2 regions of the Paenibacillus sp. FSL R7-0216 genome follow, and region 2 is predicted to be linked to the other one. Evidence: predicted binding sites of a transcription regulator. Region 2 holds the regulator's gene; the other holds the start of a gene.
What was found. Region 2 encodes Rex, which represses fermentation and respiration genes when NADH is low (regulators of the CRP and FNR family bind a similar motif). Its sites were predicted from a motif close to TTGTGAAATATTTCACAA; they were not measured.

Region 1 (15,791 bases), 2.0 Mb from region 2:
TAAATTTTTCTTGAGTTTTAGGGTGCTTTACGTGGGTTGTTCGTCTGTTCGCGCGTCTGCCCGTCCATCTGCCCGTTCGTCTGCTCATCTGTCTTCCCGTCCGTCTGCCCGTCCATCTACTCATTTGTCTGCGCGTCCGTCTGTGCTAACGCTTGCCACGAGTCTTATTTGGCAAAAGACAGGGGGGCTGGCGTTCTGACGCTTGTCAGCGAGCTTATGGACGGAAAATAAGATGTAGAACTCGAAAAATCGACCCAATAGAGTTCCAGGTAAGCGTTACGCGTAGAAAACTTCCATTTTGGCGCGAATAGCGTTTGTCACAAGCGTTACACGACTAGGCTCATTCCGTCGCACCCAGTCGAACCCGTAACCCCCCGTAACCCTCCGTACCCCCCATCGCACCCCGTCGCACATCCCTAATCACCAACTTGACGCGAATCAAGGAAACCCTTTGGCATCCAGGTTACGATGAAGCCATCGATAACCGAAAGGAGATATGCCAAATGGTCAACGTGAAATGGAAAGTAGAAGAGTTAACTTGTCCGAGCTGCATCAAGAAAATCGAAACCGTACTGACGAAACAGCCGGGGGTACAGGAAGCTAAAGTGTTGTTCCACTCCAGCCAAGTGAAAGTTGAGTTTGACGAGAAACAGGTGCAGGAGGAGCAACTGAGAAACGCAATGGCGAAGCTGGGTTACCCGGTCATTGGGGGAGGTCAGAGCGATGGCCAAACCTCGTAAAGCGGCAGCGTTGTTGGCGTCTGGGCTGCTTCTAGCCCTGGCGGGCGGGTTCCACCTTCTGGGCTGGGAGGTTGCACAGAATGGGGCGTTGCTGCTGGCGTCTGCGATATCCGGATGGACGATCGCGGTCAAAGCAGTTCAATCGCTTCGGATGTCCGCCTTCAGCATCGAGCTGTTGGTGACGATCGCGATGATCGGAGCGGTGATCCTAGGCGAATACGTCGAGGCGGCCGCAGTGGCCTTCTTGTTCCGGCTGGGGGCGTACCTCGAGGCGATTACGCTAGGCAAGACGCGCTCCGCCTTGAAGGCGTTGGTCGATCTGGCCCCAGCCGAAGCTATCGTCCTGCGGGACGGCACCCAGGTCAAGTTGCTCGCGTCCGAAGTGGTCCGGGGGGACCGGGTGCTTCTGCCTTCGGGTAGCAAAATCGCGGTCGACGGCCAGGTCGCTTCCGGTCAGGCCCTCGTTAACGAAGCTGCGATCACTGGAGAGCCGGTTCCCGTCGCTAAGCAGGTTCACGACCGCGTCTTCAGCGGAACGACCGTGGATACCGGATACCTTGAAGTCATCGCGGAGCAAGTTGGCGAAGACACGACCTTTGCCAAAATCATCGAGCTTGTCGAAGAAGCCCAGGAGTCCAAGGCAAAGACGCAAAAGTTTCTCGACAAATTTGCCTCCTACTATACGCCGGGCATGCTGGCGCTGGCGGTTCTGGTTTACTTTATCTCTCGAAATCCGGAGCTGGCGCTAACGTTTCTGGTGATCGCTTGTCCTGGGGCACTGGTCATTTCCGCTCCCGTGTCCATGGTGGCCGGACTCGGTAACGGAGCCGCGAACGGATTGCTGGTCAAGGGCGGAGAGGTTCTCGAAAACCTGGCAAAGGCGGAAGTCATCGTATTCGACAAGACGGGAACGTTGACGGAAGGCAGACCGGGCGTGGTTGCGGTACACACCTATGGCGGCACGCAGGAACGCGAGCTATTGATGCTGGCCGCCGCAGTCGAGTCTGCATCGGAGCATCCGCTTGGCCAGGCCATCGTGAACGCGGCGAAGGAGCGGGAAGTCGAGCCCGCCGAGCGGCCGGAGCGGGTGGAAGTGCACAAAGGAAGCGGGATTAGCGGAACGGTTGGCGGAAAGGCTGTTTTAGTTGGAAAACGGGAGTGGATGGATCATTTAGGCGTTGCGAAGAACAAGGAAGCGTGGACGGAGGCCGAACGCCAAGAGAAGCAGGGCTATACCGTCGTGTTTGTGGCAACTGACGAGAAATTGATCGGCATGGTCGCCATCACCGACCCTGTGCGGCCCGAAGCGAAGGAAGCGATCCGGGAACTCAAGCGGCAGGGGGTGAAGCGGGTCTTGATGCTGACCGGCGACAATCGACATGCCGCCCAACACGTCGCGGATCGGGTGGGGATCGACCAGGTTTACGCAGGGCTTTTACCGGCCGATAAAGTGGCACATATCCAGGAATGGAAGCGTCAGGGGTACCGCGTCGCCATGCTTGGCGACGGCATCAACGACGCTCCGGCCATCGCCGCTGCTGACATCGGGATGGCAATGGGAGGGACGGGAACGGACGTTGCGATTGAGACGGCGGATGCCGTCATCATGACCGATCGGCTGGATAAACTGGTATACGCCCGCCAGCTGGCGAAACGCACGGTCCGCAACATGAAGCAAAACGTATCGTTTGCCGTGGCGGTGGTGGTTCTGTTGCTGGCAGGCGTATTAACGGAGCATATTTATCTGGCTTCCGGTATGTTTATTCACGAATTCAGCGTGCTGCTGGTGATTCTGAATGCACTTCGCTTGACGCGGCGCGGGCGCAGTTCCGGCCGGAATAAGGGGCGGGACGCAGAACCCAAGGCAATTACAGGCGTCTAAGTTGCTCCAGGATGTCCTCCGGATCGGGGCGTTTCATGAAATCCGGCTCGACATAGGCGGAGCGGACGATACCCGATTCGTCGATCATAAACGTGGATGTAACTGGCAAGATCCAGCGGTTGGTAGCATTGTATTCAGCTAGATCCAGGTTGAATTTGTTAAGAAAGATGTCCTGAATGTAGTCCGGTACATCGTACAGAATGTTATAAGCCGCCGCGGTTAATCCGTTCGTATCGCTCAGGACCTGGAATTGAAGATCTTCTTTCTCTTGCTGAGTCAGTGTATTATCGGGACTTTGCGGACTAACGGCAATCAAACGGCCGCCGATGGCTTCGATTTGCGGAAGCACCTTCTGATACGAACGTAGCTGCATATTGCAGAAGGGGCACCAGCCTCCCCGATAAAAAGTCAGCACAACCGGACCTTGGGACAATTCGTCGTACAGATTCACGGCTTGCCCAAGCGAGTTGTTTAAAGTAAAGTCTTTAGCTTTTTGGCCCTCCGACAGACCGAACGCATTGCCCGCTTGCTGTTGCCCATTGATCAAGCGGAATAACTCGTTATACACATCGGCTGGGGTATTTGCAATAAACTCTTGTCTCATTTGATCCAGGGTTTGCGTGAATGTCATCTTCATACACCTCATTTAGGTAGATACGGCGGCCCCTCCGCTGTACGGGGTGGGGACTTCCGTTCGTTCTATTTTGGAGTGACCACTCCATTTTTAAGCTGATCTCATTTTATTTAAATTTTTTTGGATTGTCAACTCCATTTTTCAGAAAAGGAGGATGTTCCTCCTTCGCAGATCACACAAAAACCCCGCAACCCGGCGTTTACCGCCGGTTACGGGGTCCATTAAAAACGTAGATTAACCTCCTTTGCTGTGGCCGATTCCGGGTGCAAGCCCGGGTTGTCTCTTTTTACTTGGAGACCGAACGGCGCACCGTCATCATACGAGATAGGAACGGATATGCTCCAAGATCGCATCGAGCACAGCCTCTAGCGCACAGATATCCTTGCGGACCTGCGTCATCAGCAGGCCGCCCTGCAAGGCAGTCAACAGCGCCAACGCCAGCCGGTCCGGGTCAGCATCAGCGCGCATTTCTCCACGTGCATGCATCGCGCGCAGCCCTTGGCTGATCGCCTGCTCCCACTGCAGGAAACACGCGGCAAGCGCCGTGCGGGCTGCCGGTTCCATGTCCGCAAGCTCGCTGGCCAGCGAACCGATCGGGCAACCGCCTTGATACTCTCGGTCAACCTGCAGTTGAATAACGGCGTCGCGCCAGGTTTGCAGCGCCTCCATGCTGTCCAGATGGCTAAGCAAAGGCTCTTGTGCGCCCAGCACCTGCTCCGTCTGGAACAGGATGACGGCCTGCACCAGCTCTCTCTTCTCTTTGAAGTAGTGATAAAGCTGGGAGGAGCTGACCTTGGCCTCCTTCTGTACATCCTCCACGCTCGTTCCGGCAACGCCGCGTTCGAACATCAGTCCGGCGGCGGCCGCGACGATGCGGCTGCGCGTTTCTTTTCCCTTCTTTGTGAGTTTCTGTTCCGAGTTGATTGTTGTCATCGTGTTCTTCATGAGCTTAGTATATCAAAAATGGAGTTATCCATCCAGAAATGAATGACGCCTTTCCGGTGCACACTAGGGATCGAGATATGTGTCACAAAGGAGGTCAAACAAATGAAACTTGAAGCAAGGGGCGGCATCCGTCTCATAGGGAGATTGGCGATGCTGCTTGCCCTGTTGGCATTTTCGCTTTCGTTCGAGGCGGGAAGCGCAGAGGCTTCCCGGCCGGAAGGGGAGGGCATCTCGGCCTCACTGTCGGCAGCGCTGCGCCAGGGCGGCTACGTGATTTACGTCCGGCACGGCGAAGCCAACATCGGCGAGGACCAGCCAGGGCTGCGGCCGGAGGACTGCGCGACGCAGCGCAATTTGTCCGCCGTCGGCCGCGACCAGGCGCGCCAATTCGGCGACGCGCTGCGGGCGCGTGGCATCCCGGTGGCGACGCCGATGCTGGCCAGTCCGCTGTGCCGGACGCGCGAAACCGCCGCGCTGGCCTTTGGCCCCGCCCGGGTGCAGGCCGTGCCGGCGCTGCTCGGGCTGGCGCGGCTAGGCGCCCCCGGCGGGGCGGCAGCGCCCGCGGAGCGGGAGGCGACTTTGCGCGCGCTGGACGCGCTGCTGGAGGAGCCGCCTCCGGCCGGCGCCAACCGCGTGATCGTCGCCCACAGCTTCCCGCCGGGCGTCGGGTTTGGACCGCTCCCCGAGATGGGAGCGGTCATCGTGCACCCGCGCGGCCGGGGGCAGGGCTACGACCTCGTGGCCCGCGTCCCGTTGGACGCTTGGGCCAGCCTGCGGCCCGGTAGGCAAACCCGCAGAAGCTTCAGGCCGTTATTGAGGCGGCCTGAAGTTTTTTTCAAGGCAGCATTCCGCTAACGGACCGTAAAGACTTTATTGTCCAATTTCCCGGAGATTTCCCGTGCTTACGGACGGGAATGACGTTATTTCGGGAACGCTAGCTAAATTCGCATCCATTTGGAGCCTATAAGGTCTTTGGAGTCCGTTAGATTTGGGGAGAGTGTCATTTAGCACCAATAACGGCTCTCCGGTCCGTTAGCCCCCTTGCTTTTTAACCCTATTCCCCCACTTCGCTTGGTTTACCCCCTCCCTCTTTACTCTTCGGCATCGCTTATTGTCTTTACCTCACCCGCTCATCATAGCCTTGCGCCTATATGCTTGCGTTTCCGGAAACATATGTTACTATTAACATAGGTTAATGAAAACAGGAGTGAATCAAATGTCGATCAACTATGCGATTCTTGGGATGCTGAGCGCCCGTTCCCTGACTGGCTATGACTTGAAGAAGATCATCCAGGATTCGCCGTTCATGCCCTGGTCGGGCAACAACAATCAAATCTACAAGGCACTGGTGGAATTGCTGGAAGAGGGGTGGGTGACCAACGAGGTGCACCATCAGGACAGCGCCCCGTCGAAGAAGATCTATACGATCACCGATGCCGGGCGGGAAGAGCTGAAGGCCTGGGTGCTGTCTCCGCCGGAGCTGCCGGAGTTCAAAAACACCTTCCTGGTGCGCCTCGCCTGGGCGGATTCGCTAGATCCCAAAGAGCTGAATGCACTCCTCACGGGGTATGAGCAGGAAATTTACCTGCAGATCGCCGCAGAAGAGGAGAAGCTGCGCAGGGGTGAGTTCTCACCGCGCCGCACAACCCGCGAAGCCTATCTATGGGAGCAAATCCACGGCCGTGTCTTGGAGCAATACCGGAGCGAACTCGACTGGATCCGCCAACTGCGCGAAGACCTGGGAATCCGTCATCCGAAGGAAGGGGAGAACCATACCATGAACTATCAACTTGTGGAAAAAAACAATCAAACGATCGTCGTCGTGTCGTCCACCGAACCGCCGATCGCGACCGGTAAGGACGCCATTGGCCTGATCGAAGTGTGCATCGAGCATAACGCAGGACGGATCGCAGTTCATGCCGAGGCGTTGTCTGAGGACTTTTTTAAGTTAAGAACAGGAGTGGCCGGAGAAATTCTGCAGAAATTCGTGAACTTCTCGCTCCGCGCCGCCATTATTGTTGCCGACGGGAGCTTGATTAAAGGGCGGATGAAGGAGTTGCTCGCCGAATCCAATCGAGGCAACATGTTCCGAGTATTTGCCAGTCAAGCCGAAGCGGAGGAATGGTTGGCGGGAGAATAAGAAGAGGCTTGTACGCCTCCCAAGTGGGCCTTGCTGGTGATGCATGTCCCGGAGATGGTATAATTTGCTTATGGAAAATGCGCTTGGGAGGCCAATCGATGAGAGAAGAGCTATTGGAACAATTGCAAACGTGGCATGAAGAAGATGAGTACGAACAGATCGTTCAAGCCATTATAGACGTGCCGGCGGAGGAAAGAGATTATGAGCTCGTAAACCATTTAGGGCGGGCGCTGAACAATCTGGAGCGGTATGATGAGGCGGTCGAGCAGTTCCTGACTGTTGCCGCGGAGGGCCAGGAGGATCCGCTTTGGCATTACCGGATCGGCTTGGCGTATTACTACTTGGGCCGGTACGACGAAGCGCGGACGGCGTTCGAGAACGCCGATCGGTTGGAGCCGGGAGACGAGGACACCCTGGAATTCCTGAGCTGGATCGAGGAAAAGACGGCCGAGGGCGCATCTGGATCGGAAGCGACTCCAAACGAGGCAGCATCTGAGACGGAAGCGACGAAGCCGGAGGCCGGGCAAACCTTGGCGGCACCGGTTACTTTCGAGGGTGACTTCGACGCGGCGAGCTTCTGGGATGACGGCAATCCCGCGGCCGAAAAGTACGTCTCCGCACCGCCAACTGACGCATTAATCGAGTCCGTGGAGGAGTCGCTTGTTTTCCGTCTGCCGGCTTTTTACGTGAACCTGATGAAAGTGCATAATGGCGGAATCCCCCGGGGCCGATACTTCCGGAGCGAATCCGGCGAGACCGTCGAAATTTTAGGTCTCATGGGTATCGGGCGCGAGAAACCGCACTCGCTGTGCGGAGCCGCCGGGAGCCGCGCGACGATCGAGCGGGAGGGGTATCCCGAATTCGGCGTTGTCCTCTGCGATACGCCATCCGACGCCGGGGTGGTTATGCTCGACTACCGCGAATCCGCCAACGACGGCGAACCCGAAGTGGTTTACGTCGAGAAAGCGAGCAAGAAAGTCACCCGCCTGGCGCCGAGCTTCGAGGCGTTCGTCCGCGGGTTGACGGGCGGGGCGCAGCAAGGTTAGCCGCCAGGTTCAAACCATGACGGGTCACGCGAGTGTGTGACAGTTGCTCGCTTAAAATGCGGCGGTCCGTACGCGAGTGTGGGTCCGGATTCCCAAAGAGGTCGTCAGGATCCTAGGTCCTGGCGGTCCCTTTTTGCCGCATGGAGTCGATTTTTCAAATATAATAGGCCTTTTCCACCTCAGACGAGCAATTGGATATGATTTATCGAATACAATATGGGAAATCATCACCGAAAGGCCCATTGTGTATGATATTTCGAATACAATAAGCCACTTTGCCCTTTCAGCGACCTATTATATATGATTTTTCATATACAATAGGCCTTTTCCGCTTCAGACGAGCAATTGTATATGATTTTTCGAATACATTATGGCGAATCATCGCCGAATGGCCCATTATACTCGAAATTTCATAGATAATCCTCTCGACTCTCGTTGAGAATAGGGTATAGGGAGTTCCTCGTTCCGCCTAAAAAGGGTAGAATAAGAGGAGAAGGAGAGGTACCCCATGGCACAATTAGTCTATAAGCAAATCATAGACGACCTGAAGGAGAAGATTTTCTCCGGACAGTTTGCGAATATGAGACTGCCGGACGAGCGCAGCCTGAGCGAGACGTACCAGGTGAGCCGGAGTTCGGTGAAGCGCGCGCTGACGAAGATGGAGCATGACGGCATTATTTTTAAGAAGCGCGGTTCCGGCACGTTCATCAATCCCCTATACATAAAAAATGAGTCCATCTTCAACTACGAAGGCTCCAATCTTGGGGTCACCGACAACTTCCAGATGCACGGCAAGAAGCCGAAGGTGAAGGTGCTCAGCTTTGAGGTGATTCCGCCGACCGAGGAATTGCAGCGCGATTTGTTTCTGGAGCCGCATGATTTCGTGTACAAAATCGTCCGTCTGCGCCTCTTCGACGAGGAGCCGTTTATGATCGAAACGGGGTACATCCCCATCAAAATCGTGCAGGACCTGAACCAGACGATTATCGAGGGATCGATCTTCAACTATTTGGAGGACTCGCGGAACTTGGCCGTGACCAAGTCGTTCCTGTCGATCTACGCCGAGCCGTCCAATTCGCAGGACCAGGAGCTGCTGCATTTGGCACCAAATGAGCCGGTCAGCATTATGGAGGGGATCTTTTTCTTAGATAATGGCACGCCGTTCGAGTTCTCGCACATGCGGTTCCACTATAAATATTCGAAATTTAATACGTTCGTTTCGGTACAAGAGAAATAAGTGCGGAATGACATCCAAGCAGGCTGAACCAAGGTTCGGCCTGCTTTTTTTTATCCGGTGAGGGAAAATGGGCATACTAAAGGCACTGAAAGATGCAGCGGCGGACCGATCAATTTTCATAGTATGTTCAATATTTCACGTAATTGGACCGTATCAATTTTTAAAAAGGTCGTTATTATAGAAGTATAGGTGAAAACATTCACAAGGTTAGAATCGAACGCAACAGAACAAGATCAGAAAAAGAAAAAACAAAGGGAGTGGAAGAAATGGCATTTACGATGACGCAAGTCGATTATTCCTCCAAAACGTACCTGGCCAAGCTGGACGCTTATTGGCGCGCAACGAACTATATCTCGGTGGGGCAGTTGTACCTGAAGGACAACCCGCTGCTGCTGGAAACGTTGAAGGATTCGGATGTGAAGGTCAAGCCGATCGGGCACTGGGGCACGATTCCGGGCCAAAACTTCATTTACGCCCACCTGAACCGGGTCATCTGCAAATATGATCTGGATATGTTCTACGTCGAAGGACCGGGTCACGGCGGGCAAGTGATGGTATCGAACTCTTACCTGGATGGCAGCTATACGGAAATCTATCCGGAAATTACGCAGGATCTTCAAGGGATGAAGAAGTTGTTCAAGCAATTTTCCTTCCCGGGCGGGATTGCTTCCCACGCAGCACCGGAGACGCCGGGGTCGATTCATGAAGGCGGGGAATTGGGGTATTCGCTTTCGCATGGCGCAGGCGCGATTTTGGACCACCCGAACCTCATTTCGGCGGTCGTCGTAGGCGACGGGGAAGCCGAAACCGGACCGCTTGCGGCTTCTTGGTTCTCCAACCGGTTCATCAACCCGATCACGGACGGGGCTGTTCTGCCGATCTTGCACTTGAATGGATTTAAGATCAGCAACCCAACGATCCTGTCTCGTCAAACGAACGAGGAAATGACCGCTTATTTCAAAGGCATGGGCTGGGAACCGATTTTCGTAGAAGGCGAAGATCCGGAGTTGATGCATCCGGCGATGGCGAAGGCGCTGGACACGATCGTTGAGAAAATCCAAGCCATCCAGAAGCATGCGCGCGAAACCGGGGACGCTACTCGTCCGGTATGGCCGATGCTGGTATTCCGTTCCCCGAAAGGCTGGACGGGACCAAAGGAATGGGGTGGCGTGCCGAACGAAAATTCGTTCCGTGCCCACCAAGTACCGATTCCGGTAGACCAAAAGAACATGCAACACGCTCCGGCTTTGCTGGAATGGATGAAGAGCTACCGTCCGGAAGAGCTGTTCTACGAGAACGGTCGTTTGAGAGACGAACTCGCCGAAATCCTGCCGAAGGGCAACCGCCGCATGGGCAAAAATCCAGTTACCGACGCCGGCCGTCTGGTGAAGGATCTGCGCCTCCCAAATTTCCGGGATTATGCCCTCGATAACTCCGTACCGGGTAAAGTTGTCGCTCAGGACATGGCTGTGTTGGGTAAATACGTAGCCGAGGTCGTTCAACTGAACGAAGCGAACAAGAACTTCCGCATCTTCGGCCCGGACGAAACGATGTCCAACCGCCTCGGACCGGTGTTTGACGTCACTAAACGCCAATGGCTGGACGCCGTGAAGGAGCCAAACGATGAATTCCTGGCTTCCTATGGTCGCGTCATCGATTCGCAGCTGTCCGAGCATCAGGCGGAAGGCCTGCTGGAAGGGTATGTGCTGACTGGGCGCCATGGCTTCTTCGCCAGCTACGAAGCGTTCCTGCGCGTAGTTGATTCGATGATCACTCAGCACTTCAAATGGCTGCGCAAAGCAACGGACCATGGTTGGCGCGGGAAGATCCCGTCCTTGAACGTCGTGGCAACCTCCACGGTGTTCCAGCAGGATCACAACGGATATACGCACCAAGACCCAGGTTTGTTGGGCCATCTGGCTGACAAGAAGCCGGAGTTCATCCGCGAGTATTTGCCGGCGGACGCCAATACGCTGCTGGCCGTGTTTGATACGATCCTGAACGACCGTCAGAAGATCAACTTGATCGTCTCCTCCAAGCATCCGCGTCCGCAATGGTTTACGGCTGACGAAGCAGCGGAACTGGTGGAAAAAGGCTTGAAAGTGATCGACTGGGCCAGCACCGATCAAGGCGGCGAGCCGGATATCGTGTTCGCTTCCTCCGGCACGGAGCCGACGATGGAGAGCTTGGCCGCAATCAGCATTTTGCATGAGAAATTGCCCGATCTGAAAATCCGTTACATCAACGTTGTCGACCTGTTGAAGCTGAGAAGCCAGAAGCTGGATCCACGCGGCTTGTCCGATGCTGAATTCGACGCATTCTTTACCAAAGACAAACCGGTTGTGTTCGCGTTCCACGGTTATGAAGGCCTGATCAAGGACCTGTTCTTTGACCGCCACAACCATAATCTGCACGTACATGGTTACCGGGAAAATGGCGACATCACAACGCCGTTCGATATGCGCGTAGTGAACCAAATGGACCGGTTCGACCTGGTCAAAGAAGCGGTTTTGAACCTGCCGAACGCCGAGCAATACGCTTCGATCGCCGACGAAATGGATGCGATGGTGAAGAAGCACCACGCGTACATCCGCGAGGAAGGCATCGACCTACCGGAAGTGGAAAACTGGGTTTGGAAACCGCTGAAATAAGCGGATGCATGATTAAGCCTGCTCCCCTATAGGGGGGCGGGCTTTTATGTTCGAAATGTTGCAATACATACAACATTTGTTCCGCCATCCGCGCCCAGAATGGTTAATTTTGCCCTTCTCGGTTCACTCTAACGGGGTAGCTAGCAGTACCCATCCACCCCCAATAACCAACATGGAGTGAACTAGATATGACAAATGACCAAACGGCGCACCAGGAAGCCGTGGAAACCGTCCGGAAGTTGATCAAAGGCATCGAGATCGCCATGCTGACCACCGTCACGCAGGAAGGGCTGGTGTCGCGTCCGATGAAAACCCAGGAGGTCGAATTCGACGGCGACCTCTGGTTTCTGACGAAAGAGGAGACAGATAAATACACCCAACTCAAGCAGCATCCCAGCGTCAACGTGTCGTACGTGGGGAACTCCTACGTTTCGGTACGCGGAACTGCCGAGGTGGTCAACGACCGGGCGAAGATCGACCAATTCTGGAATGCGGCCTACGCCAAATTCCTGCACACCACCAGCGATGACCCGAGTCTAGTCCTGATCAAAGTGAAGGCCGAGGCGGCGGAATACTGGGAAACGGGCAATCTCGTCAAGATGGTCAAGCGTATGTTCTCCCAACTGACCGGCAAAGAAACGGAAGCCGAATTGAACAAGACGGTGAAGTTGTAGTACCTCGCAAAAAGGAGCAGCAGGATTTTTTATCCCGCTGCTCTTTTTTTCATCCTATTCGTTGCGGACTGGCAGCTTCCGGAAGGCTTTTCGCCTCATCAGCCATTTCTCCAGGTAATACACGGCGATGACCATTACGGCGATGATTCCCAAGTATTCGGCGATTACGCCAAAAACGTTCGGACCCGATCCGACCGATCCGATCCCGCGCCCTTCGCCTCGTAATCCGCCACTGGGTTTCCCGGAATGGTCCAAGCCCTCGCGGGATCCTCCTTCGTCGCCGTCAGGCCATTGAGGTCTTTCGCCGCTCTCCCGATCGAAATCACCATCCGCATCCATTTGGCCTCTCTCCCGGTCACCGAAGTCACCCGCGTGTGCCGTCATCGATTTCAAGCCCAATACGTTACTGATGCTCTGCACATGACCGACGAAGTTTGTGGCGTACATTTGATAAACCCCAAATACCAGAAGGAGTGCCACAGCCACTTTGGCGAGGACCCCTAACCTCGGTTTCTTCATGCGGTAATGAATAATTTGGTGGAACACGCCCACGGCCCATTTCCAATGCAGGCCAATATGTATGGCCACCAGGATCAGGACGAGGTAGGACACGGACATATGGGTCAGTTTAAACCAGGACTCGTTACCGAGGTGGATATTGGGGAATACCACCCGGGAGATGAAGATCCCGCTGATGATCACGAATCCCATGGATGCCAGCAGAAGCAAATTCAGGACATAGCTGAATCGCGTTTTGAGCGGCAATTTGCGGTCGAAGAGCTTCATCGTGATCTTGGCTACCCAACGCCAATTCAGCAAAATATGGGTCAGAATCGCGCCGCCCATGGCGACACCGGCGATTTCATGGAAAGGGAGCCCGCCCAGCACCTGTTTGTTGAAGAAAAGGACAAACGTCAACGCCATCAGCAGATCTAGTCCGAATTTGACGTACATGATTTCCTTTTTCTTACGATCCCGCGGTGGGGTCTGTCGTTCCTGCATGGACTATTCAGCCTCCTTGGCGAAGTTCTTGATCTGGACCAAGGATACGCTGCGAACCTTTAATGAACCTTAAAAACGGGAAGGGGCACATCACAATGAACCGAAGGTTAAGGAGGGATCGACCGAGTAACTAATTGGCGATGCTGATGCTGCCGGGCCGAGATTTGCAAATTTTCTTCATTCGGGTGGCTTCCTCAACGATTTGTTCCATGTTCTCGAAGTTGCGGATCCGGTTTGTTACCACGGCGATAGAGATCGATACGAGTGGAATTGGGCCATAAACGCCAGAACGTCCCTCGCCCAGGACGTAGTTGTTCTTCAGATCTTCTTTGCTATAGAACTCCTTCTTCAGGGCTTCGAAGCCATCGATGATTTTGGTGCATGCGTACGGATAGTTGTGATGGTTCAAGATGGCGATGAAATCATCCCCGCCAATATGGCCGAGAAAAGACCCCTGGCCGGAGAAGGGCTCACGCAGCAAATTCGCCGTAGCCTGGATGAGCGCGTCGCCCATTTTGAAGCCGTAACTGTCGTTATAGGATTTGAAATGATCGAGATCGATGTAGAGGACGCTGAATTGCTCTTGCCCGGAAGATTGCTGCAGGCGGTCGTCGATCAGTCGATTGCCGGGGAGCCCGGTCAGTGGATTCAGGAAACTCGCCATCTCCGCTCGGATGTTGGCAACTTCCAATAGCAGGCGTCGGATGCTGACAAACCCATGCAACTTCCCGTCCCGCAGGACCAGAACGCCTTCGTATAGCTCTTCCTCAGAACGGTTCATCGCCCGGATACTGACTTCCGTGATGGGCTCGTCCCATTCAACGACGAGGGGATGAGGGTTTACGACGAGCATGACGGGGCGGCCCATATAAATCTGGTAGCCGTATTGTGTGCCCAGCAGTTGGTAGAACCGAGCTCGCATCAATATTGCCGGACGACCGTTTTCGTCAATAACCGCTATGCCTTCCAGTTTGGGAGTTTGCTTAAAAAGATGGTTGACCAAGCCGCATTTCGTGTCGGGAGCGACGATCGGGATCGTCTCCGCAATTTCGCCGATGTTCGTCAACAAGTCGTACACCCTCCCTCTTATCCACCATTACTGTACGATTTCTCGCAAAGCATCATTACCCATTTCCGTAGCCGGTCTACCAAGTGCATATCCTTGCCCATATTCGATACCCACCCGTTGGAGAAATATTCGTTCTTCCGGCTCCTCAATGCCCTCGGCAATGATATGCGTGCCGGATTCGGCCGCAAACTCCTGAAGCAGCATCACGATACGTTGTTGATTAGGGTGAAGGTGGAGATGGCGAATCAGGGATTTGTCGATTTTAATAAATTCAGGCTTCAAGCTCACGATGGCCTTCAGGCTGTTGTAACCGGAGCCGGCGTCGTCGATGGCGATGCGAAACCCTTGGGAACGGTAATGAGATAAAATGCGCTCGAAGGCAACGTAGTCGTGTACCGCTTGTTTCTCCGTCAGTTCAAACACAACCTGTTGCGGCGATAAGCCGTACCGGGACATGAGTTGGATCGTTTCGCCGCTCCGGTAACCGGGGTCCGACAGCACCTGCGGATGTATATTAACGAATACAATGGTGTCCGCCGGTTTGCGAGAACGGATCAAGGCAAGCCGGAAGCGGTTGAAGGAGATATCGCGGCAAAAGCGTTCGAAGGCAAACACCTGGTCCGTTTGCCCGATGAAGTCGTAGAACGATTCGGTATGGGGAAACAAGGCCGATACCGGCGGACGGTTCAGCACTTCATATCCCAGGCAGGTTCCGTTCTGCAGATTCAAGATAGGTTGGAAAAACGTCGTCAGCGTTTGGTTGCGGATGATCTGCTGCAGGGCGTAGAACCTTCGGGAAGACAGCCAATATTGGCGGGTGGCGTGATAAAAATAGGTCATGTAATGATACAGACCGCTATTCACCTCGGTAGGAGAGAGCGGCGTTTTCATGTCGGATTCATCCTTTAGTTCCATATAATCGAGACCGGGACTTCGCAAAGCTTGTCTCTATAGTCCGATCGTATCACGCTCCGACCTTTTTAGCGTAAACGGAATGTTAGCGTCGCGTAAAATCTGGTCATCACCCATGTCGAATGTGGAAAAAAGCCGCCGATCGAGACTAACTCGATCGGCGGCTCTCTTGACGAGTGGTGCCTTGGGGATCGTTATTTCACCGGAATCGCGATCTTCTGTCCGATCCGGATCAGATGCGGGTTGGACAGTTTGTTGTATTTAGCCAGAGCCTGCCACGTTGTGCCGTGCTCCAGCGCGATGTCGTACAGGGTGTCGCCTTTCTTGACGATGTAGACGGTGTCCGTCCCGGCCGAAGGAGCTGGAGCGGGAACGGGCGTCGGCTTCGTCGGAGCAGGAGCAGGAGCAGGAGCCGGTTCAGGTGATGGAGCTGGCGCAGGCGTCGGTGTCGGTGCCGGGTTGGCCGACTCGGTAGTCGAGCTCAGTTGGAAGGTGGCATAACCGTCCTTCGTGTCGGCCAGGTACTTCAAGCTGCCCGACTTGGAAGCCGTCTCTTTGGCGGCTGGTGAAGTTGCGAACGTGACGTTGGCCTTGCCGAACGGAGCGAGCGACCAGTTGCCGTCCGCGGTCGGGTTGATCGTGCCGTTCTCGCGGATGTAGTCGATGATCACCTGGCGGTTCTCATCCGGCGAGGCTAGAATGATCCGTTTGCCGTCCGGGTTCGCGAATTTGCTGGACGACGCGCGGTAGTTGTTGCTGGCGACAACGAATTTTTGCGCCGGATCGATCGGTTTGCCATTATAAGACAGGTTCACGATGCGGCTCGATTTCTCGTTCAACACGCCGCCCTTGGCGTCGT
Region 2 (15,791 bases):
TGTTTCGAGTATGATTTCAAATCGAGATTACTGTAAAATTCGCAGCATATCGTATAGCCGATTTTATGGGACGAGGGAAATGTATGCAAAAAATCGAATACAATTCATTGTTTCCAGCCGGACTCGGCGGAATGTATATGAAATTTCATACTTAATCTGGCCTCAGGATGACAGAAGCCAAGAATCTATACGAAAAATCAAATAGAATTCGCGCTTTTTGTCGTTAGTGACGAATTGTATGCGAAAAATCGAATAGAAATTTAACCGTCGTGCTCGGTAAGGTGGAATCGCCCACCGCCATAAACATTCCGATTAATATGGCGTAAAAGTTGTCCGACAGCACGGACAGCAGCAACACCAGCATCCAGACGTTCAGCATCACCAACATCGCCAACATTTCTTTCTTCCGTCCGAAGCGGTCCATCAGCCTGCCCCCGGCCAGTAAAAAGACAAGGCCCCCTCCACGCAAAAACACCTCCAAGGTTGTCTCCATATCTTACGACATGGTTGCATTCTCTTGAAGGTGTTTTCATTTGTCTCACGTAAAGGGTCAGTCCCAAGTTCCGCAACTCACGCTTAACCTTTTATTAGCTAAACCTATTTCTTAATCGATTTAAACGCTTCCGTTTGCGCTTTGATTCCCTTTTCAGCCGCAAGCCGTTCAATACTGGATGCCCCGAAGAACCCAACAATACCTTCTGTTCTTTGAATAATGTATTCAGCATCTTCAGGTTCGGCAATTGGGCCGCCATGGCAAATGACCAAAATGTCCGGATTGACAGATTTCCCTGCCTTCACAATGTCGGATATTTTCTTCACGCAATCATCAAGGGTCAATGCTGTTTTAGCACCGATTGTCCCCTTGGTCGTCAAGCCCATATGGGCTACGAGAAGGTCAGCACCGGCTTCGGCCATCGCTTTAGCCTGCTCTGGATCAAATACATAAGGTGTGGTCAGCATATCTAATTCATGCGCTTTCCGGACCATTTCGACTTCTAGGCCGTATCCCATGCCAGTTTCTTCAAGATTTTGTCTGAACGTACCGTCGATTAAACCGACTGTCGGGAAGTTTTGCACCCCATTAAATCCTTGATCCTTCAATTGTTTCAAATAGACATCCATCACTCTGAAGGGGTCCGTACCACAAACCCCGGCGAGCACTGGAGTATGCTTCACGACCGGCAGAACTTCTGAGCCCATTTCTACGACAATTTGGTTCGCATCTCCATAAGAGAGCAGGCCAGCCAAAGATCCACGTCCTGCCATTCTGTACCGACCAGAGTTGTAGATGATAAGCATATCGGCTCCGCCAGCTTCACTGCTTTTTGCCGTAATCCCTGTACCGGCACCAACCCCTAGCAGAATCTTGCCTTGTTTGATTTGCTCCCGGAAACCGTCGACAATTTCTTTTCTGGATTTCGTAAGCATGGATAAAACCTCCTATATCATTCATAAATTTTAGTAAAATCTCTGTTACTTGTTTTTGTTCCCCAAGTTTCCAACGGTTACGCTAATGTAGCCGCACAGAAGACCTATAACGTTAGCCAGCACAAGCCATAACACACAGATCAAAACATTGTTCAGGTCAAGAGAGATGGACTCCACTTTCGGAAAGTTCCCGGCATAATACCCTGCAAACATGCAGGAATAGGCATTAAATGAAGCGAGTGAGCAGCTGAACACCGAAGTTTTTAGCGACAACATAATCAGAAATACCGTCACGGCTACGACCAAAACCAAAGCGATCATTTGGTGTCCGGATGCCGCATAGACGACAACTGCGACCGCAGCTAATATGTAGCCAAGCAGCATGGCGGGAATAGCCTCTTTGAAAGCACCCGGCTTAGCGCCTAATGCAAAGTACCACGCCCAACCGATGAACAACGCCCAGACCGGTAAATCGAAATACATTGTCAAGCAAGTTAAGCCTGCTAAAATAGCGACGGAAAAATCCAACTTAGTGAGTTTCATATTTCTCCTCCCGTTCTTATACAAGCCTATTCCTGGTTCATCAGATCAATCAATTTTTGAGCTGCTGCTTCGGCAAATTTCACATCATTGATGTCGCAATCCATTTCTACGACTTCGACTACGTCGCGATTCACGCCATTTCTCAGAACATCAAACAACTTTTTGTCTTCCTCCGGTCCATAGAAGGGTTGGCCTTCCACATCGATGGCAGAGACGCCCTTCAGCGGTAAATAGAGCGCGGTTCTTTCCTTGGCCAACTTGAGTTTTTCCACAAGCTTGTTGCCGATGATTTCATTTTCTTCTACAGAGGTTCTCATCAGCGTAACCGTCGGATTGTGTTTATACAAATTGCGGTTTGCAAATTGCTTGGGTACCGTATCGTAAGGACCGAAGTTACACATATCGAGTGCGCCCACGGAAACGACCTGCGGAATGCGGTGTTTCGAAGCCGCTTCGAGCCGGTGTGGGCCAGCATTCAACACGCCGCCAACCAGTTCATCCACCCATTCTGTGGTGGTAAGGTCGAGAACGCCTTCAATAAATCCGGCATCAACAAGTGCTTCCATCGTTTTGCCGCCGGTACCCGTGGCATGGAATACTAATACCTCGTACCCGCGATCCTCCAAGTACTCTCTTGCTGCCGTTACGCAAGGAGTTGTTACACCAAACATGGTTGCGGCTACTAACGGCTTTTTCTCCATCACTTGTTTGTTTTCAAACTTAACCATCCCGGCAATCGCAAATGCAGCATTAGAGAATATTTTTACCGAAAGGCTGTTTAGTCCTGAAACATCGACGATCGACGGAATCATCACAATATCGCTGGTTCCCACATAAGGAGCGGTATTCCCTGAAGCAACCGTGGATACCATCACCTTCGGCACACCAATCGGCAACGCCTGCATGGCCGGGGTTACCAATGAAGTTCCGCCTGAACCGCCAAATGAAAGAATTCCATCAAATTTACCCTGTTTGAACAGCTCGGGCACCAGCTTCTTCATCCCTTGACACAACACTTCTGTGGCGTAGGCCCGATCGCTTTTCGCGACCGTTTGAATGTCTGTTCCAGCTGCCTTAGCTACCTCTTCATTGGATACATCAGGTTGAAAAGTCGGCTCATATGCACCAGTATGGATCGTGAATGTTTTGAGTCCCAAGCTTTCCAGCAATTCCTTTACATAAAAAAATTCAGCGCCCTTTGTATCAAATGTTCCGGCAATCGCAATCGTTGGCACTTGTTCACTCTCCTCCTTAGCTTACATTGTTTATCCAGTCTGTACATACCGGATAACTCTTCTGAGCGCGCCCTCATGAAGAAAGCAGTACGATTAACTACAAGCTAATCATACTGCTCTCGCCTTATTATGAAAACGTTATCACGTCTTGTGTTTTTGTGCTTATGTTCACTTTCTCTGTTTTTTTTGCTTGTATTGCTTTGGTGTGCAGCCCTTATATTTTTTAAACATCTTACTGAACTGTGCATAGTCCTGATAACCCACCAAAGCGCTAACCTCTGATAACTGAATACTTTCACGGTCAAGAATTTCTGTGGCCTTGTCCATTCGAAATTTGACGAGATATTCGGGAAAGCTGCAGCCAACCTCTCTTTTAAAGAGGCTGCTCAAGTAACTTCTGGACACATGCGCCACCTTCGCCAGATCCATGAACAATATTTCGTTCATATAGTGTTGGGAGACATACTTTTTCACAAACTCAACGTAATCATAATGCTTTGTAATGCCATCTAGCATTTTGGTGAGTAACTCATCCTCATCGAGCTTACCAGATACTTTAAACGCTTTGGTAATATTCGTAATGAATTTTTCAGTAGGTATTCTCTCAAAGGCAGAACCTCCGATATACCCCATTAAGTTAGCATTGTTACCGTACATATATTGGACATCGATAGGCGTTTTTACAGGACCGCCGTAGATCAACTTAATGACATCGGGTCTTATTTCATTACATTTATTAAAGATCTGGTTTGCCATCACTTTAGCCGCTTCCAGGGAAAAAACCTTCTTTGCTCCCAATAGGCCTCCACCTGTTAAGCCTAAATGAACACAAATGACATCCGCACCCGCCTCAAGCATCTGCTCGGCCTGTATTTCATTAAACACAAAAGCTATAGTGAACATATCTTTCCGGTGAGCCGTGCGGATCGCGGCCAACTCATTAAGATAAGTGCTTCCTTCCATTTCCAGTGCATCTCTGAATTGTCCGTCGATTAATCCAACCGTGGGATAGTTATTGATTCCCGAGAAGCCCTTCTCTTTAATTTTATCGATATAAACATCCAAATCCTTGGTTGGGTCCGTAGCATTGATACCGAAAATAATAGGAATGTCTTTAACCAAAGGAATGATCTCTTTCGAAGCAAAATCCATCACTAAATCATTGCTGTTTTCAAACGGTAAATAACCGGCTAGCGAGCTTCTCCCCATCTGCCGGAACCGGCCTGAATTTAATACTAAAATAAAATCGGCCCCGCCCTGTTTGGCAAACTTCGCCGTCATTCCGGAGCCTGCAGCTACACCGATAATATGACTCCCCCTTTTAATTTGGGAATGGAGATTTTCCAGTATTTTAGCTCTACTCCCATTTTCCAATCCTCTCACCTGCTTATTCAATATAATCATCAATTGAAAGCCCTTACAAAGATGATTTGACCATTACCCTCTCTTCTATAGACTACTATAAATTTTCAAACCATAATGTGACAATATAAAAAAACAGTCTGCTCCCATAGGAAAACAGACTGTTTTGGGTATTATTTACATGAACGTATTTATCGCATTCCTCCGCGGAACCGCTGCGCATAGGCTTTGACGTCCTCCGCCGTACGTACGCGATTGCGGCTCCATTCCAGCAAAATACGGTCGATATACCGGAAATGTACTTTACCGGCGAATACCGCTTCCTTCAGCGCCAGTAGAATCAGCTCTTCCGGGTACCGGTCCTGGTCCACCCAACCGGATATTGTCTCGCATTCCATCGGTGAAAGCGGACGGGCGAATTCCTTCTCAAAAATCACGAACAGGTTCCGTTCCTGTTCTTCCCGCGCTTCCGGAGCCGCGTCAGCCGTTTTGCGGCTGGCGGCAGCCGGTTGCTGTGCTGCCAGCCACCTCCCCAACCGGTCATACATACCGCTCAAATTATATTGTTCTGAACGGATACCGGTTGTTTCGTCGACTGCTTCGTCGATACTGATCCAGCCTTCCTTCAATAAACCGCGAATGACCGGGGCCAGCGTTCCGGGCGCCGTGTCCATCCGCGATTCCAGCTGCCCCAACGATGGGAAATCGTTACGCTCGACTTGTTTGAAGGCAAGCAGCTGGATCAGAAGCATCGCTTCCGTATCGCTTAAACGGAGCTTACGGTAGTGGGCCAACAGTGCGAAAGGCACGTTCACCGTCCCTGTCTCCATTCCGAAAGCCATTCCCTTCGCCCAAGCATTGTTGCCCTCATTCATGGCCATAAATTAAAGCTCACCTTTCAGCGCCAATTAAGGATATAACCGGTACAGGGTCCGTGGGAACGGAATCGTCTCGCGAACGTGATCTAGACCGCAAATCCAGGCGACCGTTCGTTCCAATCCAAGGCCAAAACCGGAATGCGGCACCGAGCCGTATTTGCGGAGGTCCAGGTACCATTGGTACGTTTCCTCCGACAGGTTATGCTCCTTGAAACGTTCTTCCATCAAAGCCGGGTCGTCGATCCGCTGCGAACCGCCGATAATTTCTCCGTAGCCTTCCGGCGCAATCATATCGGCGCACAGGACGACTTCAGGACGGTTCGGATCCGGCTTCATGTAAAACGCCTTGATCCCCGCTGGATAATTCGTAATGAATACCGGCTTCTCGTAACGTTCCGCAATCGCCGTTTCGTGCGGCGCCCCGAAATCCTCGCCCCAAGGAATATCAAACCCTTGCGTATGCAGATATTCGATCGCTTCATCGTAACTGATGCGCGGGAACGGGGCTTGTATCCCTTCTAGCTTGGATACATCGCGGCCCACCGTTTCAAGCTCGGTCCGGCAGTTCTTCAACACCGATTGCACCACATGCGCGATGAAGTTCTCCTGTACCTTGAGGCTCTCCTCATGATCGGTAAACGCCATTTCCGGCTCGATCATCCAGAACTCGATCAGATGGCGACGTGTCTTGGATTTCTCGGCGCGGAACGTTGGACCGAAGGAATAAACCTTGCCCAAGGCCATCGCGGCCGCTTCCATGTAAAGCTGCCCGCTTTGCGTCAGATAAGCGTCTTCCTCGAAATATTTCGTATGGAACAGGTTCGTGGTCCCTTCCGCAGATGTTGGCGTCAAGATCGGCGGATCAACCAAGGTAAACCCGTTTTGGTCGAAGAAATCCTGAATAGCCCGAATAATTTCGGCCCGGATGACCATAATGGCCCGCTGCTTCGAGGAACGAAGCCACAGATGACGATGGTCCATCAGGAAATCGACACCGTGTTCTTTTGGCGTAATCGGATAGTTTTCGGTCAAATGAAGGATTTCGACTTCGGTTACCGTCATCTCATAACCGGATTGGCTTCGCGGTTCTTCGCGAATCACGCCCGTAACGTACATGGACGTTTCCTGAGTTAAGCTCTTGGCGTTGTTCCAAGTCTCCTCGGACACTTCGCTCTTGACGACTACCGCTTGAATATAGCCGGTCCCGTCGCGAAGCTGCAAAAATTGAATTTTGCCGCTGGAACGTTTATTGTTGAGCCAGCTGCCGATGACTACGGTTTCCCCGACATACTCATTCACTTGACGAATCACAGTTTTGACCGCCATGCCTTTATCTCTCCTCTAACGATAACGATATTAATAACACAAAGGTTTAAATTCGCCGTGCTTTACTTCGATTCCTGCACGATGTGCAGCGTATCGCGGGCAATCATCAGTTCTTCATTCGTAGGGATGACCAGAACTTCGACCTTGGAATTCGGAGTCGAAATCCGACGCGGTTCCCCGGAACGGATTTTGTTCAGCTCTTTGTCCAGCTCGACGCCCAAGTAGCTCAAGTTCTCACACGTTTTCTCGCGGACGATTGCCGAGTTTTCGCCAACACCTGCCGTAAAGACGATCACGTCCACGCCGTTCATTGCTGCAGCATACGATCCAATATATTTCCGCAGACGGTATTCGTACATCTCGAAGGCCAGTGTCTCATTCGGTTTACCCGCTTCCCACCCGTCGGTAATATCCCGCATGTCACTGCTGCTTCCGGAGATGGCAAGCAGACCGCTGTGCTTGTTCAACATCGAGTTCACTTCACTGATGGACAGCTCTTCCTTATTCATGACGAAGGTGACAACCGTCGGATCGAGGTCGCCGCTGCGCGTCCCCATCATCAAGCCTTCCAAAGGCGTCAGACCCATCGAAGTATCCACCGATACACCGCCTTTGACCGCGGTCAAGCTTGCGCCGTTACCGATATGGCAAGTGATGATCTTCAACTCTTCGATCGGACGGTTCAGATATTCCGCTGCCACTCGGCTGACATATTGATGTGATGTACCGTGTGCGCCATAACGACGGACGCGGTGTTTCTTGTACAGAACTCTCGGAATCGGGTATAAATACACTTTCTCATCCATGGTTTGATGGAAAGCCGTATCAAAGGCCACCACGTTCGGAACGCCCGGCATATTGGCTTCAGAAGCATTAATCCCCATGATTGCCGGAGGGTTATGGAGCGGCGCCAAGTCGAACAGGCGGCGGATTTCGGCTTTGACTTCCGGTGTGACAAGGGCGGAGCCTTTAAACGCCTCGCCACCGTGCACGACGCGGTGGCCCACCGCTTGAATCTCGTTAACCGACGCTAGAACGCCATGTTCCTTGTCCGTTAATTTCTCAAGCACTTTGCGAATCGCCGTCGTATGCTCCAGAATTTCGCTGACTTCCGTCACTTCCTCTTTGCCAGTCGGTTTATGTGTCAAAATCGAGGAATCCATACCGATCCGCTCAACCAGTCCTTTAGCCAAAACCGATTCATCGGTCATATCGTAGAGCTGGTATTTTAGGGAGGAGCTTCCCGCATTAATAACTAACAGTTTCACAGCCGGTCACCGTCCTTATCGTATTTAAAGAAACCTTCGCCCGTTTTTACGCCCAAACTGCCGGCGCGTACCATTTTCTTGAGCACGAAGGAAGGACGGTATTTCAATTCGCCGAATTCGCGGAACATGCGTTCCAATGCGGCCAGTACTGAATCCAGGCCAAAGCGATCGGCCATTTCCAGCGGCCCGTATTGGAACTGGTAGCCCATGCGCATCGCCTCGTCGATCTCTTCTGCAGATGCGACACCTTCACCTAGTACATGCAGCGCTTCATTGATCATAACGCAAATAATCCGGGAAGTAACAAAGCCCGGGGATTCGTAAACCATGATGCCGCGTTTCTCCACGACCTCTTCCACGAAGCGTTTCGTTTCTTCAAACGTGGCATCCGATGTTTTCAGACCGCGGATAATTTCAACCAGATTGATTTTGGCAACAGGATAAATAAAGTGCATGCCGATGACGCGCTCCGGATATTTCGTTCCGCCGGCGATCTCGGTTAAACTGAGCGTTGATGTGTTGCTCGCCAAAATGATGTTGCTTGGACAAACTTGATCCAGCTGTGTGAATACCTCTTTTTTGGCATTCAAATCCTCCGAAATGGTCTCGATCACCATATCGCAGGTTCCGAGTTCGGCAAAATGCGTAACTTTATGGATACGGGATAAGATCAGTTTCTTCTCCGCTTTCGTGATTGCCCATTTCTCGAGCTGTTTATCCAGACTCGTTTCGATCATGCTGTAGGCATGCTCCAATTTATCGGCTGTCTCCTCCACGAGCAGCACGTCAAGTCCTTTAGCCGCTAGCATTTCGCTTACGCCCTGACCCATTGTGCCGCCGCCGATGACACCAATTCGTTTGTAGTTCATGGTCCTCTCGCTCCATCCTTTCATTATCTGTACATAATATGGTTCCCCAGATGTCGAATCATACATCTTCTAACATCCAACATATAATAATATCTTAGCACGAAGAAAAAGTAAAAAAAAATAACCGGCATCATGAATTATGCCGGTAAATCGACGCTGTCACGAAATTGACAACGGAATTGCTCGCCGGAAAGGCGCTCTTCCTTGAATAAGAGATCAAGCGATTTGTCGAAGACTGCAGAATGTTGCTGCAGCATTTCTTTTGTTTTTGCTGCAAGATCGTCCAAAATTCGTGTATTTTCGTTCATCAACACCTCGGTGGTCACCATGTCCATGTTGACGATTCCTAACGATGTCAGGCCAGACGTCATCATCGTGTGCACGATCTTCAAAGCCTGCTCGAAGTCATTGCTCGACCCCGTACTGCGGCCACCGTAATAGATTTCCTCCGCGGCCGCCCCAGCCAAGGCAATCATAATTTGGCCTTCCAAATACGATTTCGTATACAAATACTTCTCATCCTGCGGGTTATGGCGAACATATCCAAGCGCTCTCCCGCGCGGACTTAACGCGACTTGACTAACGCTGCCCGGCGCAACAACCTCAGCGGCAATGGCATGGCCCAGCTCATGAATCGCGACGCGACGTTTCTCTTCCTCGGCGGCCTGTCGGTCTGTCTTCTCGCCCATCAGCACTTTATCGATAGCCATCGATAAATGACCTTGGGTAATTTGATCGACCTCATCCCGCATCGCGTAAATTGCCGCTTCATTCATCACGCTTTCCAACTGCGCGCCGGAGAAGCCATACGATTCCTCCGCGATTTTGTCCAAATTGACGCCCTCTTGCAGCGGTTTGTTGGCCGCGTGCAGTTCGAGGATATGACGGCGGCCCTTCTTATCCGGCAGATCGACTTGAATATGCCGGTCAAACCGCCCTGGACGAAGCAAAGCGCTGTCCAGCATTTCCTTACGGTTCGTCGCGGCAATCAGTAGAATCCGCGGCGTATCGGAGGAATAAATGCCATCCATTTCCGTCAACAGCTGGTTTAACGTTTGGTCGTACTCGCGTTGCTGCCCGCCTTCTCTTTTTCCGCCGATCACTTCGATTTCGTCAATGAAAATAACCGCATTTTCCTTGTTTTCCTTAGCCGCGCGGGTTCTCGCTTCCTTAAACAAATCACGAATCCGACTCGCCCCAACGCCGACATACATTTCAACGAATTCACTGCCCGAAGCCGCGACAAACACGGCATTAGTGTATTGTGCCGCTGCTTTCGCGAGCAAAGTTTTCCCGGTTCCCGGAGGTCCCGTCAGCAAAATCCCTTTGATCGGGCGAATGCCGAACTTGCTGATTTCATCTTGTCGCACCATAAAATCCAGCGCTTCCCGAAGCTCCTGCTTTGCACTTTCCTGTCCGCCGATCTGCTCGAAGGTTAGCTTTGCCAGGCCGCGCTTTTTGCGCTTCCGTTCCCCGGCTGCTCCGATCGTAATCCCGCCGCTGCGCATTTTGATCGCCGTAAACAACGCGCCAAACAGCACCATAGCTACGACAAGCGGAACAACATTAACACCGGTCACTGCCAAGAATACGATAAGGACCGGAATAAATCCGATGGCTGCTTCGATCATCCATTTACGCATTCGGCCATGCCCCCATTCGTTCCGGTGTACGCGGCAAAATAACAAATTTACTGTATTGACCATCCGTCAAAGTAATATAGACGTTTTTCTCGTCCATTTCCGCTGTAGCCGTCAGTTTGTCGTTTTCCTGTTCCATTTGCTTTAGAGCCGCGGTAATTTGCGTATATTGCTTGTTTTCCATCGCTTGCGCGACGGTGAACAACGCGTTCTCCCACAACTGGTCCAATGTCGGAGAAGAATGATCCTCCACGTCTAGCTTCAACGTACGGTTGCCGATTTGGTCTTTCCCGTTCTGTTCAATCTGCCGAACTAGCGCGCCAAGATCGGTCCCCGGCTTTAAACTCAGCTTCAGCGCCAACTCATCAGGTTTGATATCCATTTCGACTTGATTTACACCATCCACACTTTTTACGATATTCTCCAGCGGACGTTCAATCGCCCATTGCCGATACAGGAACCATCCACCAAACAACACAAGGACGGAAATAGCGATGCTTGCAGCAATTGGTCCAATACGCAGTTTCACGTGATGTCCCCCTTATCTATAATAATCATCTCTGTAGTATATCAACCCGTCTATCAAAACTACAAATATGAGTATATCACATCGTATATCAAATATCGAAGGAAAGTGTGAAGATATTTAAAATTTGAAGCTAGCAGTTCTACCCCGAAATGCTACAAATTCTCAAGCATCACTGGCAAGCGGTTGATATTTTCCGCCAGCCACTTCATCTCCCTGGCGAAGCGCGCGGGAGGCGCGCTATGTGGATCCATCTGCCCATGAATCCACCAGACACATTCCATGTACCACAGCATTTGCAGGGATGTCGTTAAGTACCCCGTCTCAAATGGGGCTTCTACCTCCTGTCGATACCCTTCCATAAATGCAGTAGCCAGAGTCAGGTCCAAGTGATCGCTAAACGCACATGACATAACAGCTCGAGCAACATCGAGCCGGGGATAATCATAATTGAAGCGATCGAAATCCAGGACCGCAGCCACAGAACTCTCGTTAAACAGCAAATTGTCCATCCAAAGATCCCGATGCGCCCACCCCGATGCAATCTGTTCAAATCGTCCCAGGTCAACGTTTTCCGTTGCAATGCGTTGCGTTTCAATCTCACTCGACAATAAGAGGTTGCCGCTGCGAAGAGCTTGCTCCTGAAGCGTAATCCAATGCTCCAATCGCTCCTCGCGAGCGGGAGGGCAAAACAAGGCGGATTCCTTCCGTCCCAACGTCCCGTCATTCAAAAACCGATGCATTTGGCCTGTGACCCGTCCTAAATCATAGACTTGATGGATGTTGGATTGTCCCGGCGGAACAAGTAGTCCCTGACAATACCCCATTACAATGAACTTTTCACCACTGTCCGACTCAAGCATCCTATTCCCGTTCGAGGTAAGAAGCGAAGGGCACGGAAAACCAAGTTCACTTAATCGCATTTGTTGCGATAAGGCCAATTGCAACGTTTCGGGCCGATAGGACTTAAACCGCTCCCTATTATATTGCTTAAGCACAAATTCACCGAAATCCGTGGTAATTTTCCATTTATAATTTAACCAACCTCTTTTAATAGGAATAGCCTGCCGGATTGGACTAGAAAAATGATGGTTAAACGCTTGTTTCAAGTCTTCCCACACCTTATTCTCTTGCCCTGTAGGATCGAGCAACTCCATGCCTTTCCCTCCTTACAAAAAAACGGTCTCGCCATTCAGGCTTTTCGCCTAAACCTCGAAACCGTTTATTAGGAATATTTCTATTTACGACGACCCGTCAGCGATTCGGCAGGGTGAACACTTCCGGTAGCGGTTCGCCCGTTGTAAAACTGAAGAACCGATAATAGTGGTGGTCCTTCTGTTTGTAGAACAGCTGCCAGACCAGTTGGTTATTGTAAATGCCCGGCAGCAGACGGACTACCTGGATACCCGGCAACGTCTGTTTGATGATGGCTCGAACCTGATTCTCGGACTTCCCTTCCGATAGCAATCGCACCTCAGGGTCCTGTCCTTCTCGGAGCCAAACCATCATTTTACGTCCGGATTCGTCTTCCCCCTGCACGACCCAGGTGACTTCATCCCATACCGACTTCCACACCTCGTCTCCCTGGACCAGGTCCGTCTCCTGCTTCGCCTGTTGAACGGCCTCTCTTTCGGCTCTCCACGTATCCTCATGAATGTATAGATAAAACCGGTGGAGACCAAGGAGCACGATCAACAGGATCACGATGGACAGCAGAATCCATTGGGTTCGCTTCCTCAACCTTCTCTTCCTTTCCTATCCTAGCGTATTACCGTGCCAGCAGTCCCTCGAACGCAGCTTGAGCGTCGTGCCGAATACGCTCCTCATCAAGCGTCAGGCAAGCCCCGTGTTTGACGACCTGTTTGCCATTCACCCAAACGTGCTCCACGTCTTTTGGTCCAGCAGAATACACGGTGTGCGAGATGAAATCCGTTCGCGGCAGAAAATGAGCCTGCTCCGTGTTCAAGGCGATGAAATCCGCCTTCATGCCAGCCGCAAGCTTCCCGGTGTTCGGCAAGAAGACCGACTTCGCGCCGTACTCCGTCCCCATCTTGAGTGCTTCTAGAGCCGGAATCGCCGTCGGATCCCCGGATACGCCTTTATGAATCAGCGCGGCCAAACGAATCTCCTCCAGCATGTCCAGGTTATTGTTGCTGGCTGCACCGTCAGTACCCAGCGATACCACGACTCCCTTCTTCAGGAGCTCCGGTACTCTGGCAACGCCGCTGGCCAACTTTAAGTTGCTACCCGGATTATGAGAGACGGTAACGCCATGAGAAGCCAAGACCTCGATTTCCTCGTCCGTCAAATGTACGGCATGGGCGAGCAGCGTCGGGCGGGAGAACATGCCCAGCTTCCGTAGGTGCTCTACCGGGCGAACGCCGTAATCGTTCACGTTCTGCTCCACCTCGGCGCGTGTCTCCGACATATGCGTATGCATCGGTAGATCGAGATCGTGGGCGGCTTGTACGAACTTCTCGATGAAAGCCGGCGGACAGGTATATGGCGCATGAGGCGACATCATCGTCGTGATGCGTCCTTCCGCTTTACCGTGCCAATTCTGGGCAAACGCGATCGCTTCTTTAAGCTTCTGATCCTGCTCTTCCGGCGAGCATAGCCCGATCGCTCCGCGCATCAGCACGGCGCGAATGCCGGATTCCTCGACAACCTTGGCGACTTCGTCCATCTGATCGTACATATCCAAGAACGTGGTCGTACCGCCTTTAAGCATTTCCAGTACGGACAGCGCCGTTCCGGCATAAACGTCAGCAGCGGTAAACTTGGCTTCCATCGGCCACATTTTCTCCTGCAGCCAGGTTTGCAGTACCATGTCATCCCCATAACCGCGCAACAGCGACATCGCCGCATGACCATGGGTATTAATCAGTCCCGGCAAAAATAACAAGCCTTTGCCGTCAAACGTTTCGGCGCCTTCCACGCCTTCCGGGCGCTCTTCTCCGATATAGGTGATCGAATCGCCTTCAACAAGCATATATCCATGAATCACGGGGCGATTGGTCTCCAGTACGGCAAACGTCCCGTTCTTAATTAACCATTTACGACTCATACGTTGGCTTGTTCCTTTCCATCCTCCAGATAATATGCCAAGCTAAGCAGGTCTGTAGTGAAATCGGCCGCATGAATCCGCACTTCCGACGGCACCTTGAGAATCGTTGGCGCGAAGTTCAAGATGGCTCCGATCCCGGCCGCAACCAGCTCGTCTGCCACGCGCTGGGCTTCTGTGTCAGGTACCGTTATGATCCCAATACGGATATTATTCGCTCGTACCGTAGCTACCAGCTCCTCAATCGGTTGAATCGTGATGTTGTTGATTTGGGTACCGATCTTTGCTGGCGATGCGTCGAACACGGCGACGATTTTCATATTATCCTTCAAATAAGCATTATAATTCGAAAGGGCTTGCCCTAGATTACCGGCACCGACTAACGCCACGTTAATTTGCTGGTCCAAGTTGAGAATCTGTTGAATCTTCTCGATTAGGTAAGCCACGTCATAGCCGATCCCCTTCCGACCAAAATCGCCGAAATACGCTAAATCCTTGCGGATTTGCGCGGGATTCAGATCCAACTTCTGGCCCAGCTCCTGCGAGGAGACCGTGGGGACCTCCCTGCGGCTGAGTTCGTTCAAGAAACGCAGGTAAACCGGCAGTCTGCGGACGACGGCGTCCGAAATTTTTTCTGACTTCATGCTTCGTTTCCCCCTATTCTTCAATGCGATCAATAAAGCGGTTTAGGCTTCGGGATTCAACCATTCCGAGATGCGAGGTACCATTTGATTCATCGGCATATGCTCCATCTTCGGTCCGGGCAAAGAGTATAAAAAATACTTCCCATAGTAAGACTCCAGGATACGGGTATCATAAACGATTACGATGCCACGATCCTGCGAGGAACGGACGAGTCGCCCGAATCCTTGCTTGAAGCGGATAACCGCCTGCGGGACGGATAACTTCATAAATGGGTTTTTCTTCTCCCGCTGCAGTCGCTCACTCTTGGCTTCCACCAGCGGATGGTTCGGCGGTTGAAAAGGCAGCCGCACGATCGCTAAACTTGTCAGCGCCTCGCCGGGGATATCTACCCCTTCCCAGAAACTGCTCGTCCCCAGCAATACCGATGCATTTTGACCCTGGAAGCGCCGAGTCAGCTTGGTACGGCTACCGCTGTCCATCCCTTGCCCGATGACGGTGATCCCCTGCGCCGAGAGCAACTCTTTCAGCGGGTCATACACCTGTCTCAGCATCCGGTAGGACGTAAACAGCACCAGCATGCGGCCTTGAGTAGCCACCGCGGAATCTGCCAACGACTGCACCAACGTGTTAATGAAGTGATCATCTCCCACGCTGCCCTTTACGCTCGGAAAATCACGCGGAATGACTAAGAGTGCCTGGTCCCGGTAATTAAACGGAGATGGCAACATCGACGTAATCAACCGTTCCTCTTCCGCCGCCTCCGTCAGACCCAACTGCTCGATCATATATTGAAACGACTTATCGACTGACAATGTCGCGGAAGTCATAACGACGCTTTTTTTCCGATCGAAGAAAAATTCCTTCAACTGGGCGCTAACGTCAATCGGCACCGCGTACATTTGCAGCGAGCGGCTGCGGTAATTCCCGTTGGCTTCCATCCAATAAACTGTGTCTTCGCTTTCCAGCTTCATGAAGAACCGCAGTGATTCCCGTTCTCCAGCTAAATC

Region 1: the regulator Rex is predicted to act here: its motif matches at 8,812-8,829, upstream of MKZ15_RS23015 (phosphoketolase family protein).

The regions. Positions count from the first base shown of each region.
Region 1 is NZ_CP150222.1:4,994,134-5,009,924, reverse strand. It holds gene MKZ15_RS23055 (heavy-metal-associated domain-containing protein) at 504-740, shown strand; gene MKZ15_RS23050 (cation-translocating P-type ATPase) at 724-2,622, shown strand; gene MKZ15_RS23045 (peroxiredoxin-like family protein) at 2,609-3,253, opposite strand; gene MKZ15_RS23040 (TetR/AcrR family transcriptional regulator) at 3,572-4,189, opposite strand; gene MKZ15_RS23035 (histidine phosphatase family protein) at 4,304-5,056, shown strand; gene MKZ15_RS23030 (DUF4180 domain-containing protein) at 5,418-6,341, shown strand; gene MKZ15_RS23025 (SMI1/KNR4 family protein) at 6,440-7,387, shown strand; gene MKZ15_RS23020 (GntR family transcriptional regulator) at 7,896-8,624, shown strand; gene MKZ15_RS23015 (phosphoketolase family protein) at 8,891-11,275, shown strand; gene MKZ15_RS23010 (pyridoxamine 5'-phosphate oxidase family protein) at 11,464-11,949, shown strand; gene MKZ15_RS23005 (DUF4405 domain-containing protein) at 12,004-12,951, opposite strand; gene MKZ15_RS23000 (GGDEF domain-containing protein) at 13,082-14,029, opposite strand; gene MKZ15_RS22995 (EAL domain-containing protein) at 14,048-14,911, opposite strand; gene MKZ15_RS22990 (bifunctional 2',3'-cyclic-nucleotide 2'-phosphodiesterase/3'-nucleotidase) at 15,127-15,791, opposite strand, start outside.
Region 2 is NZ_CP150222.1:3,007,012-3,022,802, forward strand. It holds gene MKZ15_RS13600 (hypothetical protein) at 224-475, opposite strand; gene MKZ15_RS13605 (phosphoenolpyruvate hydrolase family protein) at 598-1,428, opposite strand; gene MKZ15_RS13610 (DUF1097 domain-containing protein) at 1,474-1,971, opposite strand; gene MKZ15_RS13615 (Tm-1-like ATP-binding domain-containing protein) at 1,998-3,206, opposite strand; gene MKZ15_RS13620 (phosphoenolpyruvate hydrolase family protein) at 3,375-4,580, opposite strand; gene MKZ15_RS13625 (DnaD domain-containing protein) at 4,760-5,449, opposite strand; gene asnS (asparagine--tRNA ligase) at 5,477-6,772, opposite strand; gene MKZ15_RS13635 (acetate kinase) at 6,835-8,040, opposite strand; gene MKZ15_RS13640 (3-hydroxyacyl-CoA dehydrogenase NAD-binding domain-containing protein) at 8,037-8,909, opposite strand; gene MKZ15_RS13645 (AAA family ATPase) at 9,047-10,552, opposite strand; gene MKZ15_RS13650 (hypothetical protein) at 10,545-11,078, opposite strand; gene MKZ15_RS13655 (phosphotransferase) at 11,231-12,232, opposite strand; gene MKZ15_RS13660 (DUF5590 domain-containing protein) at 12,330-12,815, opposite strand; gene MKZ15_RS13665 (amidohydrolase) at 12,844-14,142, opposite strand; gene MKZ15_RS13670 (redox-sensing transcriptional repressor Rex) at 14,139-14,807, opposite strand; gene dinG (ATP-dependent DNA helicase DinG) at 14,826-15,791, opposite strand, start outside.